2 regions of the Paraclostridium dentum genome follow, and region 2 is predicted to be linked to the other one. Evidence: riboswitches for the same ligand, from Rfam matches in the RefSeq annotation. Region 2 holds a riboswitch; the other holds the start of a gene.
The links. Region 2 has a riboswitch for glycine ahead of gcvT (glycine cleavage system aminomethyltransferase GcvT). Riboswitches for the same ligand answer to the same signal wherever they lie in the genome.
Positions count from the first base shown of each region.

Region 1: it holds a riboswitch for glycine, as region 2 does, so the genes downstream of both, ACN6I1_RS10895 (GrdX family protein) here and gcvT (glycine cleavage system aminomethyltransferase GcvT) in region 2, are expected to answer to the same signal.

Region 1 covers NZ_CP183813.1:2,361,230-2,369,418, reverse strand. The annotation lists gene ACN6I1_RS10915 (iron-hydroxamate ABC transporter substrate-binding protein) at 1-597, shown strand, start outside; gene ACN6I1_RS10910 (FecCD family ABC transporter permease) at 679-1,689, shown strand; gene ACN6I1_RS10905 (FecCD family ABC transporter permease) at 1,691-2,707, shown strand; gene ACN6I1_RS10900 (ABC transporter ATP-binding protein) at 2,723-3,514, shown strand; glycine riboswitch at 3,782-3,902, shown strand; gene ACN6I1_RS10895 (GrdX family protein) at 3,998-4,369, shown strand; gene trxB (thioredoxin-disulfide reductase) at 4,412-5,374, shown strand; gene trxA (thioredoxin TrxA) at 5,519-5,836, shown strand; gene ACN6I1_RS10880 (glycine/sarcosine/betaine reductase component B subunit) at 5,902-7,188, shown strand; gene grdA (glycine/sarcosine/betaine reductase complex selenoprotein A) at 7,433-7,912, shown strand; gene grdB (glycine reductase complex selenoprotein B) at 7,939-8,189, shown strand, end outside.
Region 2 covers NZ_CP183813.1:1,372,187-1,380,375, reverse strand. The annotation lists gene gcvPA (aminomethyl-transferring glycine dehydrogenase subunit GcvPA) at 1-1,040, opposite strand, end outside; gene gcvT (glycine cleavage system aminomethyltransferase GcvT) at 1,088-2,200, opposite strand; glycine riboswitch at 2,356-2,459, opposite strand; gene ACN6I1_RS06140 (DUF2971 domain-containing protein) at 2,554-3,381, opposite strand; gene ACN6I1_RS06135 (S41 family peptidase) at 3,500-5,221, opposite strand; gene ACN6I1_RS06130 (metal-dependent hydrolase) at 5,426-5,968, shown strand; gene ACN6I1_RS06125 (glycoside hydrolase family 10 protein) at 6,042-7,151, opposite strand; gene ACN6I1_RS06120 (DUF4177 domain-containing protein) at 7,325-7,468, opposite strand; gene ACN6I1_RS06115 (DUF362 domain-containing protein) at 7,488-8,189, opposite strand, start outside.

The DNA of each region.
Region 1 (8,189 bases), 990 kb from region 2:
GGAACAAATCCAGACTTAATAATAATGAGTCAAAGACAAGAAAAAATATATGATCAATTAAAAGAAATTGCTCCAGTAGTTATGATAAAAGACTACGCAAATGATTGGAGAAGTAAATTAATAGATGTTTCAAAGTTATTTAACCAAGAAGATAAAGCTAAAGAGTGGTTAAGTAATTATGATAAAAAAGCTGAAGAACTTGGAAAAGAAGTTGTAGCTAAAAATGGAGATCAAACATACTTAACAGTTTTAGCAACTCAAGGTCAATTTATGGTATTTAGTGATGCGGGTATAGGAACTATTGTAAATGATGATATGAAACTAGCTAGACCTGAAAATATGCCAAAGCAAGATGGTATAACATTACCAACAGTTAGTATGGAAGGTTTAACTGAAATAGATGCAGATCACATTATTGTTATAGCTACAGATTCTGATAAAAAAGATTTAGAAAATAGCTCAGTATGGTCACAAATTAGAGCTGTAAAAGATGGGAATGTAACAATCTTAGATGCTTCACCATACTTTACTCAATCATATAACCCTATAGGTAGAGAGTTATTATTAGAATCAGTTAAAAATGAATTAATAAAGTAATTTAGTATAGCAGGTGTGTATAATGGATTTCATTTTCACACCTGTTTTTAATCATAGAAATATAGAAAGGTATGTTTAGACATGAAATTAAGTAAAAAGAGTTCGGCTTATTTATTAATTACAATTGGAATAGCAATTCTTTTTATTGGTATTTTTATATCGGTATCAATGGGACCTAAGGATATAAGCTTAAATACCATGATAAATAGTTTTATATCCAATTCAAGTGATGTAGATACAAAAATAATTAGAGATGTTAGAATGCCAAGGGCTATAGCTGCGGCATTAGTTGGAGGTTTCTTAGCTGTATCGGGGGCTATAATGCAAGGTATTACGAGAAACCCTATAGCAGATCCATCTGTAATGGGGATAACACAAGGAGCTACATTTACTATAGCTATAGCTTTAGTTTTACAAAAGGTAGTACCAGGGTTTGCACCAGGAAGTTTTGGACTTATGATATTTTCTTTTTTAGGAGCTAGTATAAGTGGATTGTTAGTTTATTTTATAAGTTCTAGAACAAGAAAAAAAGTTGATCCAGTAAAATTAGCATTAGCAGGAACAGCCTTAGGTACATTATTAGTGTCATTAGCTATGGCGTTTGCTATGTACTTTAACTTATCTCAACAATTAAGCTTTTGGATTTCTGGAGGATTAGTAAGTGCTAAATGGGAAGGTGTAAAGCTTTTATTAATTATCGGAGGGATAGGTTTTATATTAGCTATGATAATGGCTCCGAGAATTACAATATTAAGTTTAGGTGAAGAAGTTGCCATAGGGCTTGGACAAAAAACTAACTTAGTAAGATTTATATCTTTAGTAGTAGTAGTTTTAATGACAGGAGCAAGTGTATCTGTTGCTGGAAATATTGTATTTGTAGGTCTTGTAGTGCCTCAAATTGCAAAAGGAATAGTTGGAGCAGATTATAAATATATAATACCTAGTTCTTTAGTTTTAGGGTCTTTGTTATTAGTTTACAGTGATATCTTATCAAGAATGATAAATCCACCGTATGAAACACCAGTAGGTTCAATAACTGCACTTATCGGAGTACCGGTCTTTATATATCTTGTAAGAAAGGAAACTAGATAAAATGAAAACTAATAATAAAAAGTCTAAAATTATATTAATAGCATTAATTTTATTAGCACTTATATTTATTACTGTGTTGATAAGTTTAAATATGGGATCGTTTAAAATAGCACCTATAGATGTATTAAAAACATTTATAGGACAAGGACAGAAAAATTATGAAATAGCAATTTTTAAATTAAGACTTCCTAGAATAGTTATTGCAATATTAGTAGGAAGTGCGTTAGCAACAGCTGGAGCAATACTTCAGGGAGTTACTAAAAATGATTTAGCAGATTCAGGAATATTAGGTATAAACTCAGGAGCTGCATTGTTTGTTGTAGTGTATATATATCTAATGAATGGAAATGTATATGATGGAGTAAGCAACTTAACTATATTTACAATGCCTATAGTTGCATTACTGGGAGCATTATTTGGAGCTTTTTTAATATATGTATTAGCATTTAAAAATGGAATTAGCTCTCAAAGGTTACTTTTAATAGGAATAGGTATAAATATAGCATTTACATCTATAATGACAATTTTCCAATTGAAATTTACAACTCAGGAATTTAATAGAGTAATGGCGTGGACATCAGGAAGTATATGGGGTAGTAACTGGAAGTATGTACTAGCAATACTACCTTTTATAATAGTATTTATGTTTCTTGCAATATATAAATCAAGATATCTAGATGCATTAAATTTAGGAGATGAAATATCTACAGGGCTTGGTGTTAATGTAGAAAAGGAAAGAAAAAAGCTAATAACTTATGCAGTTATATTAGCCGGAGTTGCAACATCAGTAGCTGGAAGTATTTCATTTTTAGGATTAGGCTCACCTCACATTGCTAGAAAGCTTGTTGGACCTAAACATAAAAGATTAGTACCTATATCAGCATTAATAGGAATATTACTTATATTAGCAGCTGATACTGTATCTAGAAATTTACTAGCACCAATAGAAATACCAGTAGGAATAGTTATATCTATAATAGGTGTACCTTATTTTATATATTTAATGTTAGCAGATTAGAAAGAGGTAAAAATTATGAATTCAATAATAACTAAGGACTTAAACATATCTTATGGAAATATAGATATTGTAAAAAACTTAAATTTAAATATACCAAAAGGAAAAATAACTACAATAATAGGAGCTAATGGATGCGGTAAATCTACTATTTTAAAAACTATAGGAAGAATAATAAATCCAAAGAGCGGAAGTATTTATATAAATGGTAAAAATCTTCATGAGGAAAACCCAACAGATATTGCAAAAGAAATGGCAGTACTTCCACAAAATCCACAAGCTCCAAGCGGGCTTACTGTAGAGGAATTAATATCTTATGGTAGATTTCCTCATCAAAAGGGATTTGGAAAGATGAATAAAGAAGACAAGGATATTGTAAGCTGGGCTATGGAAGTTACAAAAATATCTGAATTTAGAGATAGAAATATTGATGATTTATCTGGTGGACAAAGACAAAGGGCCTGGATAGCAATGGCTCTTGCACAAGAAACAGATATATTATTACTAGATGAACCTACAACATATTTAGATTTAGCTCATCAATTAGAAATTTTACAGTTATTAGATGAATTAAATAAAAATGAAAAACGAACTATTGTAATGGTTATTCATGAGTTAAACAATGCATCTAGATTTGCAGATCATATGATAGGAATTAAAAAAGGGAAAATTGTATGTGAAGGTGAAGCTCATGATGTTATGACAAAAGAAAATCTAAAAGAAATTTTTAATATTGATGCAGAAATTGTTGAAGATCCACGAACAAAAAAACCTGTTTGTTTAACATATGATATGGTTAAAAAAAATTAAAAAATAAAGGAATAAAAAAGGAATACTTAAAAGAAATTAGAATAAATATAAATTGAAAGTTAGAAAATTAACTTAATAGATAAAATCTATGCAAAGAAGTTAATAAAAAGATTATAGCTATACCAACGGTTTGACAAAAAATGGACAATATCAACAAAAAAACATAAAAAAATATTTGGAAAAGTATTGTATATATTTACCAAGCTAGATATAATGTAATTAAGAAAAGCACCTAAGGGGCAAAGACAAAATTAAAAATTAAACCGTTTGAAGGTTAAAAGAGACGGTCTCTAATTTGGGGAAATTAGAGATGACCGAAGGGACAAATTTAAATTCATCCCAAAAGGATTTAAATGAAATTCTCAGGTAAAAGGACTTTAACTGGACGGATCTCTGAAAGATATTTTGACAGGGAACTAAGTGGGGACTTAGTTTCCTGTTTTTTAGTTTAACAAAAGAAATTTTGAAAGTGAGTGTAGACAAATGTTAATAATCACTAACAATCCTATGATTCAGGAAAACGTTACTGACAAAGAAGTTATAATGTTAGACACTGACTATATAGGAACATTAAAGGAATGTAGGGATTTAGTTCATAAGGGGTATGAATTATTATCACATCCGCTATATGGGAGCGTAAAACCCAATGAGACACCATATCGTACAGTCATAATTAAAAAGGGGAAATCTCTAGACAAAAATTCATTAAACTTAATAGAAGAAGCCATAGAAACAGCAGAAAAATTTAAAAACAACAAGTTAACTCCTATGTGGACTGAAAAAGTTTTAGACGATTTCAGAGTAATTGATTTTGATATAATGAGAAATACAATCCAAAGAATACAATATGTATAAACTTTGGTGTATATATATTAATAAAAATAGGGGGTCGAGATAATGGAAAATTTATATGACATAGTCATAATAGGTTGTGGACCTGCAGGTCTTGCAGCTGGTCTTTACGGCGCAAGAGCTAAAATGAAGACTTTAATACTTGAAAAAGGAAAAACTGGTGGACAAATAGTTATAACTCATGAAGTTGCTAACTATCCAGGATCAGTTGAAAATGCTACTGGACCAAGCTTAATAGCTAGAATGGTAGAGCAATGTAAAGAATTCGGTGCTGAAATAGTTAGAGACTCTATAGTAGACACTGAATTAGAAGGAAACATAAAAGTATTAAAAGGTGAAAAAGGTGAGTACAGAGCTAAAACTGTTATAATAGCTACTGGAGCTACTCCTAAAAAATTAGGATGCCCAGGAGAAAAAGAATTAACAGGTAAAGGAGTTTCTTACTGTGCTACATGTGACGCTGACTTCTTCGAAGATTTCGAAGTATTCGTAGTTGGAGGAGGCGATAGTGCTATAGAAGAAGCATTATACTTAACTAAGTTTGCTAGAAAAGTTACTATAGTTCATAGAAGACAAGGTTTAAGATGTGCTAGATCTATAGAAGATAAAGCAAGAGCTAATGAAAGAATAGAATTCTTATTAGATACAGTTATAGATGAAATAAAAGGTGATGGATTAGTTGAATCAGTAGTATTTAGAAATACTCAAACAGGTGAAACTAATGAATACTTCGCTGATGAAGAAGATGGAACTATGGGAATATTCATATTCGTAGGATTTGATTCTCAAACAGAGTTATTCAAAGGTAAAGTAGATATGGATGACTATGGATACATCAAAACAGATGATAATATGTTAACAAATATACCAGGTGTATTTGCTGCAGGAGATTGTAGAGTTAAATCATTAAGACAAGTTGTTACAGCAACAGCTGATGGAGCTATAGCTGCAGTAACAGCTGAAAGATATGTAGAAGCAAACTTCGAAGAAGAAGTTACTAATTGCTAATAAAAAAGTACGTTTAACAAGGTTATCGGGGGATGATGTTTATCAAATTAAACATTACTTAGTGAACGGTACTTAAATTAAAATAGCTATTAATATATTAAAAATATATTAAAATATATAAAATCCAATAAGGGGGATACTGAAATGATAGCATTAGAAAAAAATACATTCGATCCAGAAGTATTAGAAGCAGAAGGGCTAGTATTAGTTGATTTCTGGAGTCAAGGTTGTGAGCCTTGTAAAGCATTACTTCCAGATATAGAAAAATTTGCAGAAGCATATGGGGAAAACATAAAGTTCTGTAAATTCGATATAACTAAAGCTAGAAGAGTTGCTATAAAAGAGAAGGTTTTAGGTCTTCCAACTATAGCTATTTACAAAGATGGAGCTAAAATAGATGAAGTAACAAAAGATGATGCTACAGTTTCTAATATAGAAGCTATGATAAAGAAGCACTTATAAGTAATTAATGGGGATTCAATTCCCCGTTAAAATAAATTAAGTTCAAAAAATTAGGGGGTGCCAATATGCGTCTTGAGTTAGGGAAAATCTTTATAAAAGATGTACAATTTGGAGCAGTAACAGAAGTTAAAGATTCAGTATTATACATCAACAAAGAAGAGATGTTAAAAGAAATTGGTGGAGATGAACATATAAAATCAATAGATTTAGATATAGTTCGTCCAGGGGAAAGCGTTAGAATAATACCAGTTAAAGACGTTATAGAACCGAGAGTAAAAGTTGATGGTAATGGAGGAATATTCCCAGGAGTTATATCAAAAGTTGACACTGTTGGAGAAGGTAGAACTCATGCACTTAAAAATGTTGGAGTTGTAACAACTGGTAAAATAGTTGGTTTCCAAGAAGGTATAATAGATATGACTGGTCCTGGAGCTGAATATACACCATTCTCTAAGTTAAACAACGTTGTTGTTATAGCTGAACCAATAGATGGTTTAAAGCAATACGATCACGAAAGAGCTGTTAGAATGATAGGATTCAAAGCTGCTACATACTTAGGAGAAGTTGCTAGAAACTTAACTCCAGATGAAGTTGTAGAGTACGAAACTAAGCCATTATTAGAGTCAATAGCAGAGTATCCAGAACTTCCTAAAGTAGGATATGTATACATGCTTCAAACTCAAGGATTATTACATGACACATATGTTTACGGAGTTGACGCTAAGCAAATAGTACCAACATTATTATACCCAACTGAATTAATGGACGGAGCTATAGTAAGTGGTAACTGTGTTTCAGCTTGTGATAAAAACCCAAGTTATGTACACATGAATAACTCAGTAGTTGAAGATTTATATCTACAACACGGAAAAGAAATAAACTTTGTAGGAGTTATTATAACTAATGAAAACGTATACTTAGCAGATAAAGAAAGATCTTCTAACTGGACTGCTAAATTATGTAAACAATTAGGCTTAGATGCTGTAATAGTATCTCAAGAAGGATTTGGTAACCCAGATACAGACCTTATAATGAACTGCAAGAAAATAGAAGGTCAAGGTGTTAAAACTGTTATAGTTACAGATGAGTATGCTGGTAGAGATGGAGCATCTCAATCATTAGCTGATGCTGATGTTAAAGCTAACGCTGTTGTAACTGGTGGAAATGCTAACCAAGTTGTTGTATTACCTAAGATGGATAGAGTTATAGGACACGTTGAAGTTGCTGATGTTATAGCTGGTGGAGCTGCTGGATCTTTAAGAGAAGATGGATCTATAGAAGCTGAGATACAAGTAATAACTGGAGCTACTAATGAAACAGGATTCGGATTCTTAACAGCTAAGGGGTATTAGAAACTGTAATACGATGAGGTCGCTTCGTGCCATTTAAACATTGTTTCCTTCGCACAAAGACTTTTAGTCTTTAAGTGCTACGTCAACAAACGTTTAAACGTCACTACGCTACATTCGTAAATACAAGTGTTTCATAATATAGCTGAGAAGAATATAGTTAAATAAAAATAGATTTTTAAAGAGTGTGAATTTAAAAAGGTATTAAAATGACAATATTAAAATAAATGGGAAAAGGAGATATATTATGAGCTTATTAAGTAATAAAAAGATCATAATCATAGGTGACCGTGACGGAATTCCGGGACCTGCGATAGAAGAGTGTGTAAACACTGTAGAAAATACTGAAATAGTTTTTGCTTCAACAGAATGTTTTGTCTGAACTGCTGCTGGGGCTATGGACTTAGAAAACCAAAACAGAGTTAAAGATGCTACTGAAAAATTCGGTGCTGAAAATGTTGTGGTTTTACTAGGTGCTGCTGAAGCCGAAGCTGCAGGTCTTGCAGCTGAAACAGTAACTGCTGGAGATCCAACTTTCGCTGGACCACTTGCTGGTGTTGAGTTAGGATTGGCTGTTTATCATGTTGTTGAACCAGAAATGAAAGAGTTATTTGATGAATCAGTTTACGAAGATCAAATAAGTATGATGGAAATGGTTCTTGAAGTTGATGAAATAGTTGAAGAAATGAACGATATAAGAGGTCAATTCTGCAAATATAATGCCTAATTAAATCAAAAGGGGTTGAGATAAAGATGGAAAAGATAAAAGTAGTTCACTACGTAAACCAATTCTTCGCAGGAATTGGAGGGGAAGAAAAAGCTGATACGAAACCACACATAGCTGAAAAATTACCTCCAATAAGTTTACAATTAAACAAGTTATTAGGGGATGAAATAGAAATAGTTGGAACTGTAGTTTGTGGAGATAGCTATTTCGGAGAAAACATGGAGTCTGCTAGCCAAGAAGTATTAGGAATGGTTAAGAGCTTCGAACCACAATTATT
Region 2 (8,189 bases):
GTAGCCATATATATCGTAGCTGAAAGGGCATTCAAAGCTTGATTTGAGCAAATATTAGACGTAGCTTTTTCTCTTCTTATGTGCTGTTCTCTTGCCTGAAGTGTTAGAACATATGCTCTTTGTCCTCTTGAGTCAATAGTTTCTCCTACTATTCTTCCTGGAAGTTTTCTTATATTTTTAGATTTTGTACTCATAAACCCTACAAATGGCCCTCCAAAATTTAAAGAGTTTCCTAATGGTTGAGCTTCTCCTACAGCGATGTCCGCACCTAACTCTCCTGGTGATTTTAAAACTCCTAAAGTTATTGGATTGACATTCATAATAAGCATTGCTTTGTTTTGATGAGTAATAGACTCTATTTCTTCCATTTCTTCAATAATTCCAAAAAAGTTGGGACTTTGAACTAACATACAAGCACTTTCTTTATCTATATTTGCTTTTAAACTATCTACATCAACTCTTCCTGTTTTTCTATCATAATCGATTTCTATAACTTCAATATCTTTGAATTTCATATATGTTTTTATAACTTCCATAATCTCAGGATTTATAGATTTTGCTACTAGTATTTTATTTTTATTTTTCCCACTATTTAGTGCCATTACACAAGCTTCTACACTTGCAGTAGCTCCATCATACATAGATGCATTAGCTATATCCATTCCTGTAAGTTCAGAAATCATTGATTGAAATTCAAATATAGTTTGTAATGTCCCTTGACTTATTTCTCCCTGATATGGTGTATATGCTGTATAAAATTCTGATCTTGATGTAATATGTTTAATTACAGATGGTATATAGTGATCATATGCTCCTGCTCCTAGAAAACAAGTCAAGTTATCTATGCTATTATTTTCTTTAGCTATAGATTTTATTTTTTTTAATACTTCTATTTCACTTTTGGAAGTTTCTAAATTTAGATCTCTATTAAGCTTTAATTCATTAGGAATATCACTAAATAACTCATCTACTGATTCTACTCCTATTTCACTTAGCATCTTTTCTTTATCCTCATCTGTAATCGGTATATATTTAAACATAACCCAACCTCCATAATAGTTTTATATTCAGTTTTTAATATCTATTTTTAAGCATGAATCTCTGTTGGTTTTTTGTAAAATCTTTTGTTAATAATTTTTGCTTTTACTTTTTTCTTTCTAATACATATATCTACATCTCTTCCAATTTCTGAATAATTAGCATCTATAAGAGCAAATCCTATACTTTTATTCAAAGTTGGAGATTTATATCCAGTTGTTACATATCCTATTACATTCTCATAAGCCATAACCTCATACCCTTGTCTTGCTATACCTTTACCTGTAAGTTCAAATCCAATAAGCTTTCTATTTAAACCTTTTTCTTTTTGCATTTTTAATTCATTTTTTCCTATAAAATTACCTTTATCTAACTTTACAAAGAATGAAAAACCAGCTTCTAGTGGCGTTATAGCTTCACTTAATTCATTTCCATAAAGGGGTAATCCAGCCTCAAATCTTAATGTATCTCTGCAACCCAATCCACAAGGTTTAAGTTTATATTTTTCACCTACTTCCAATAATTTGTTCCATATTTTTTCTACATCTTCATTTTTGCAATATATTTCAAATCCGTCTTCGCCTGTATATCCAGTTCTAGATATTAGAACTGATGTTTGGTCAACTTTTATATTTTTATTGAAGTAAAATGATTTAATTTCATCTAAATTTTCATCGCATATTTCTTGAAGTACTCTTTGAGATAAAGGTCCTTGAATTGCAAGTTCTGAAATTTCACTAGAGATGTTTTCTATTTCTATATCATAATCTTGTTTGTTTTCATTCATCCACTTAAAATCTTTTTCTATATTACTAGCATTTATTACTAAATAAAAATTATTTTCATCGAATCTATAAACTAATAAATCATCAACTACACCTCCGTTAGGATAGCACATAAACGTATATATAGCTTGATTATCTTCTAATATTTCTATGTCATTTGTAAGTAAGTTTTGTAAGTAAGACTTTGCTTGCGCACCTTTTATAATAATTTCTCCCATATGAGATACATCAAATAATCCAGCATAATTTCTTACAGATTCATGTTCTTTTATTAAGCCTTCATATTCTAGTGGCATATACCATCCCGCAAAGTCTATCATCTTTGCGCCTAAAGCTTCGTGTGCACTCAGTAGATACGTTTTTTTTAAATTTTCCATATCAAACTTCTCCTTAATATATTTTTAGAAAATTAAAAAGAGGATATAGAAATAAATAATATTCCTATATCCTCTGTTTCTTGTACCTGAAAGTTTTAATACTTATAGTATCATTTCTTCTTCGGCGCCTTACAATTAAGGGCTTTCCAGAGATCCATCAGTTAACGATTCCTTTGCCTGAAAGTTTCTTTGAAAATTGGAAGTTATTCAAATTTCTCCGTCGGCTCTTTATTTAAAAAGTATCTCTCGCTAACATCACCTGGTTTATTTAATTTTTATATTTAAATTGTAGTATCTTAATTTATTAATTGTCAACAAATTTTATTAACTAATCAAATTTAAATTTATTTAATTTAATATATCTTCTGTGGTATCAATCTAAAATCAATCCCTTTAGAATATTCCATCTTATAAACTTTACAATTTAATTTTTTAGAAATTTCTATAACTCTTTCTATATTTTCTTTGCTACAATCTTTTCCTAAGTAAATAGCTTTTACTTTCATTAGACTTTTTTCTATCCCACATTCCCCACTATTACTTTTTAATATAATTCTCCATTCATTTTCATATTGCCAGCTTTTGTGTTTCATTGTCAATGTGAAATATAATAAAAACATAGAATCTACTTTTAACTCATCATTATTTATTAGATTAGATAAAGTATTTTTTAAGACTTCAGTTATTTCTACTTTTTTATCTATATAACTTACTTTTAGCAAGCAATCATAAAAATCACTATTTCTATCTAAGTTATCTATATCATATTCAATACACATACCTCTATGGTTATCTCCATAATGAGTCCATAGAGGTATGTTATATATGCTAGTACTTAGAGATAGTATTTTTATATGATCACTAAAACTATTTAAAACTTTATCTATCTTACTTATTATTTCTGATTTTGATAAGTTATTTGCTGGACAATCTTCTCCTTTTAAGAACTGTATTATCTCATCTTCATTATAATGTACTGGTAGTAAGTCAAAGGGATCATTTAAGTGCTCCCTATTTGAAAAGTATAGCTTTCCATCTTCTAAATTTTTCAGTCTATTTTCATCTATTTTTTGGTATTTGTATAACTTACTTGGAACATGTATATTTTTTAAATCTTTAGCTTCTTGCACTTTCCCTTTAGTATATAGTTCGATAAATTTTTCTTCCCATTTCATTTTCATATATTTGTCTTTCCTTGATTTAATAATTATTTATTATTTCATTCTATATACTAATAATTATGTGCACATATTTAAATAAATATAAGGCTAGAAAATTTTCTAGCCTTATATTTGTTTTTTATTTACTTTTTATAACTTCTATAGCTTTTTCTGAAAGTTCATCTCTTCCCTCTTTTATTCCATCTATAGTTGGCTTTATGTAAATATCTGGTTTAAGACCTATTCTTTGAGTTTGTGAGCCATCTGGGTTATAAACTCCTAGTCCAGTTATTAAAGTTGTTACACCTCCTGGCAAATAAACCTCTGTTACATTTCCATCGGTACCAATAGAGTTACTTCCTATTACTTTAGCATTAGTTCCTTTTTTTAGTGCCATTACAGTAAACTCAGATTGACTTTGACTTCTTTCATTCATTAATATCATTACTTTTCCTTTATAATGCTTTTTATCATCTGGGTTAACAATTTGATCTTTTTCAAATATAAATTCCCCTGGAACTGATTGACTAGGTACAGATATTTTTGAAAAAATTGTTGGTTTTGAAATAATCATTTTACCTAAATCATAAACAATAAATTCAGATGGATATTCTCTTAAATCTACTATAATACCTTCTGTATTCATAAATTTGTTCATTATTTTATCTATTTCATTTTTCGATAATTGTCCTGGGTTAATATATCCTATATTTCCATCTAAAAGCTTGTGTGATGGCTCTTTTATATCAAACATTGATTGATCATTATAACACTTAACATTTTTAATTATGTCTTTCCCATCTCTTTTTAGTTTTAGCTTAATATTATCATTTGAAGTTCTAAATAAATATCCTTGTAAGCAATTTACAATAGCTTCTTTTCTTGAAAGAGATCTATATTTAGATTTTTCTTTTATAACTTCAAATATGTCTTTATCATTTATTTCTAATACTATATCTCCTGGCTTCAATTCGCATTTATTCTTGTATTTAGGAAATATTTTTTTAATTACAATACTGTCTTCAACTAAATCAAATTCTATAGGAGCATATTTATTTCCCCAGTATTTAGTTAAAGTTTCATTTATATCATATACCGCTGCGTGTGGATCATGTATTTTTGTTGTAAGTTCTGAAATTGCTAATTTATAATCTAACTCACTTTTAGTATTTACAAACTTAGGTATAAATGTAGTTAATACTTCATCCCAATTTTCTTCTATTATATCTGTATATGGATAATAGTATTCTATTATATTCCAATATCTAAACAAAGCAAGCAATTTGTAACCATCGTCATCATAGTCCATTTCTTCATATAGGTTTTCATTTTCAAAGTTAGAAAGTCCTACCTCTTTATCAAACGTAGTATAAGCTTTGTTTCTTTTTGAAATGTTAGAGTTTGAAATCTTAACTAGTAATTGACTTAAATCTTTATCTAGATAATTAGTATTTTTTATCCAACTTAAATCTCTTTCAAGAGCTATTTTTTTGTTTTCAGCATTTTTACCACTAGAATTTTCTTCTACATCTCCTATGTTCTTAACCCACGTATATATTACTTTATTAGCTTCTTGCGAATTTTTTGCATTTAACGTATCTGGCATAACTCTAAATAGTTCATAATCAAAGTTTACATTCCCAGCTACAACCTCAGGATGATAGTACTTTACAACACCCCATACTTTACATAATTTTTTTAAATTATCAATCTGATTTGTATTTAATTTTTCAATTTTTATATTGCTTCCACTGTCAAATTCTTTGTCTGAGTTTCTTTTAGTTCCATTTACTATTACTAGTACAATTATTACAACAAGTAACCTCCATATCCATAAGTTGTTTTTAATCCACTTTTTCATCTCATCCTCCCATATTTTACCACTTATTAATACCTAAATATTAGCATCATATATTACATTTTTCTACATATACACTTTCAACGTAACTTTTCCGTAATTTTTCAGAATAATTTGATGAAAATATTTCTATATTTTGAATATAATCTATAGGAGGTGATTTAAATTAAATATGACACTCATATCAATGGCGGTATATTTTTAGGCATGTTATTTTTAGGTCCATTTTATAATTACATAATTTCCAATTTCAATTTAATAGAAATTTCTATTTTCCTGTTATTATATATTTACTTCTTAAAATTAGGTTCTATTTTTCCTGACATAGACTGTCCACAATCCTACTTAGGAAAAAAGTTTCATATTTTATCTAAAATAATTAATAATAAGCTTCACCACAGAGGCTTTACTCACAGTGCCTTATTTATATACTTTTTAATTTTTTTATCATTGTTAATAAATATTTTATTTAAATTATTCTATCCTTACATCTTTGTATTTTTAGATGTATATATATCTATAATATTTTATGGTTTTATATTAGGTTGCATATCTCATATACTTTTGGATATGTTCAACTCTAGTGGAGTTTGTCTTCTTTATCCATCTTGTAAAAAATACAGGTTACCTTTAGCGCCTGTAATAAAGGTTGGTTCTAATGCTGAGCTTTCTCTTAACTCTTTTTTGAGTTTACTTACAAATATTTTAATTGTAATGTATATTTTTAATTTAATTAAATATTTAGCATAAAAAACCCCTTATAATAGTTTTTTTAAACATATATTTCTATTGTTTAAATAAATCTTATTATAAGGGCTATTTTTTATAAGATACATGCCTTTTCTGAATATGCCTTTTCTAATTGTTGAACTATACCTTCATTATTACTAGCTATATCTCTATAACTAAACAATATATTTCCTTTAACCTCTGGGTACTCTCTATTTATAGCAATTTGTTTATCTAACTCTTTAGCTGTTTCTGCCTTATTTATACTTTGTGCAATATATAGTTTTACATTTGTGCCTTCCACTACGTTTGACCACCATCTTACTAGTGTTTCATACGGATTTTTTTTGTCGTTAGTTGCCCAATATATTTGTGGTGCTATGAAATCTACAGTTCCTTCTTGTATCCAAGTTAAAGGATCTGAATATAAAGCATAATAACCTTCTTGTGCATTTGTATTAGATCCATTTATGTCACTACTCTTATTTTTCCATACTGGGAAAGGACTTATTCCAAACTGAACTTTTGGATTCGTAGCTTTTATAACTTTATATATAGTTTTTATTAAATAATTTATAGCTGATCTTCTGTAATCTCCAACATTTACACATTCCCAGCATCCACATTTACATATCCATTTACACTCACATTTTGGCATAGGATAACCTTCTGGATAGAAATATTCATCAAATATTATTCCGTCTACATCATAATTAGAAACTATTTCAAAAACTGTAGTTGCTAAATAGTTTATTACCTCTCTATCTTCAGGATTGTATGAAAGTGCATCTTTAAATTCCAAAACCCAGTCAGGATTTAATTTTGCTGGATTATTATCTGCTAATACACTTAAATCAGTTCCTTTAGTAGTTACTCTATATGGATTTAGCCATCCATAAAACTTCATATTTCTTTTATGTGTTTCATCTAACATAAATTGAAGTGGGTCATACCCTGGATCTTTTCCTTGTGTTCCTGTAAGATATGATGACCATGGATTGATTTTTGATTTGTAAAAAGCATCTGATGTAGGTCTAATTTGAACCATAACTACATTAAAATTTAGACTTTGCAATTTATCTAATAACTGTATGAATTCTTTCTTTTGTGCTTCAGCATCATTTTTTGTCTTGGGCCAATCTATATCATATACTGTTGCTACCCATACACCCCTAAACTCATATAGTTTGCAGTCTACCCTCATGAAACACTCCCCCTAAAATAAATTTTGTGCATTTAAATTACACTGACACTTTTTATTATATGTATTTCGGTAGAATTTTGTTAAACACTATTTTTAAAAGTATGTGTTATTTTAAACTTCAGCTAAAAAGCTAGTTCAAAATAAATAAATTTATTTCAACTAGCCTTTTATACTTATATATTTATCTCTCTCTTTAAATACTGTCTTCCACGTTGGTCTATTGCTACTAATTCCCAACCTTCTTGCCCGTATTTATTTAGTTCATCTTCTATATCTAATCCTTCAAGTGTTAATACTTGATATTCAAATTTTTTCATATTTACTCTCCAATTATTATTATTTTATTAACTTAAATACTATGCTTCGTTTTATATCTATAGCTTTTTTAGGACATAGTTCATGGCAGCAAAAACATCTTATACATTTACTTAAATCTATTTCTATTTTTGAATCTAAACTTATAACCTTTGCTGGACATGCCTCTATACACTTTTTACATTTCACGCACTTATTGTAAGAAACAACTGGTTTTGGAGTTAATAATTTCGTAAGAGGTTCATGTATAAACTTAGGTAAAGTCGATGATAATAACCTAAAATCTTTGCTTGTTTTTGGTATTTTAAAATCCTTTACAACAAATTGACTTATATCATCACCTATTGCTTTAACATCGCTTAAATCGTTCTTTATGTATCCTCTTTTTATACTTCCTCTTACAGTTGGAACCTTGTTTATATCTAAATTTATAAGTTTGCAAGCTATTGAATCTAACGCATATGGACTTGTTGATACTAAAGTTGTTCCAATATGTCTCGGACTTCCTGCAGAAGGTCCTTCTCCTTCCATGCCAACAATTCCATCCATAATAGTTAGTGTTGGATTTACATATGAACATATATCTAATAATACATCTTCACAAAATATTTCTTCGCTTGGAAATCTATAATGTATTTCTGCTTTTTTTAATCCCGCAATAGATCCATATAGATTTTTAACTCCTCCCGTAAATGTAGCCATACCATGAGTCTTTAATTTACA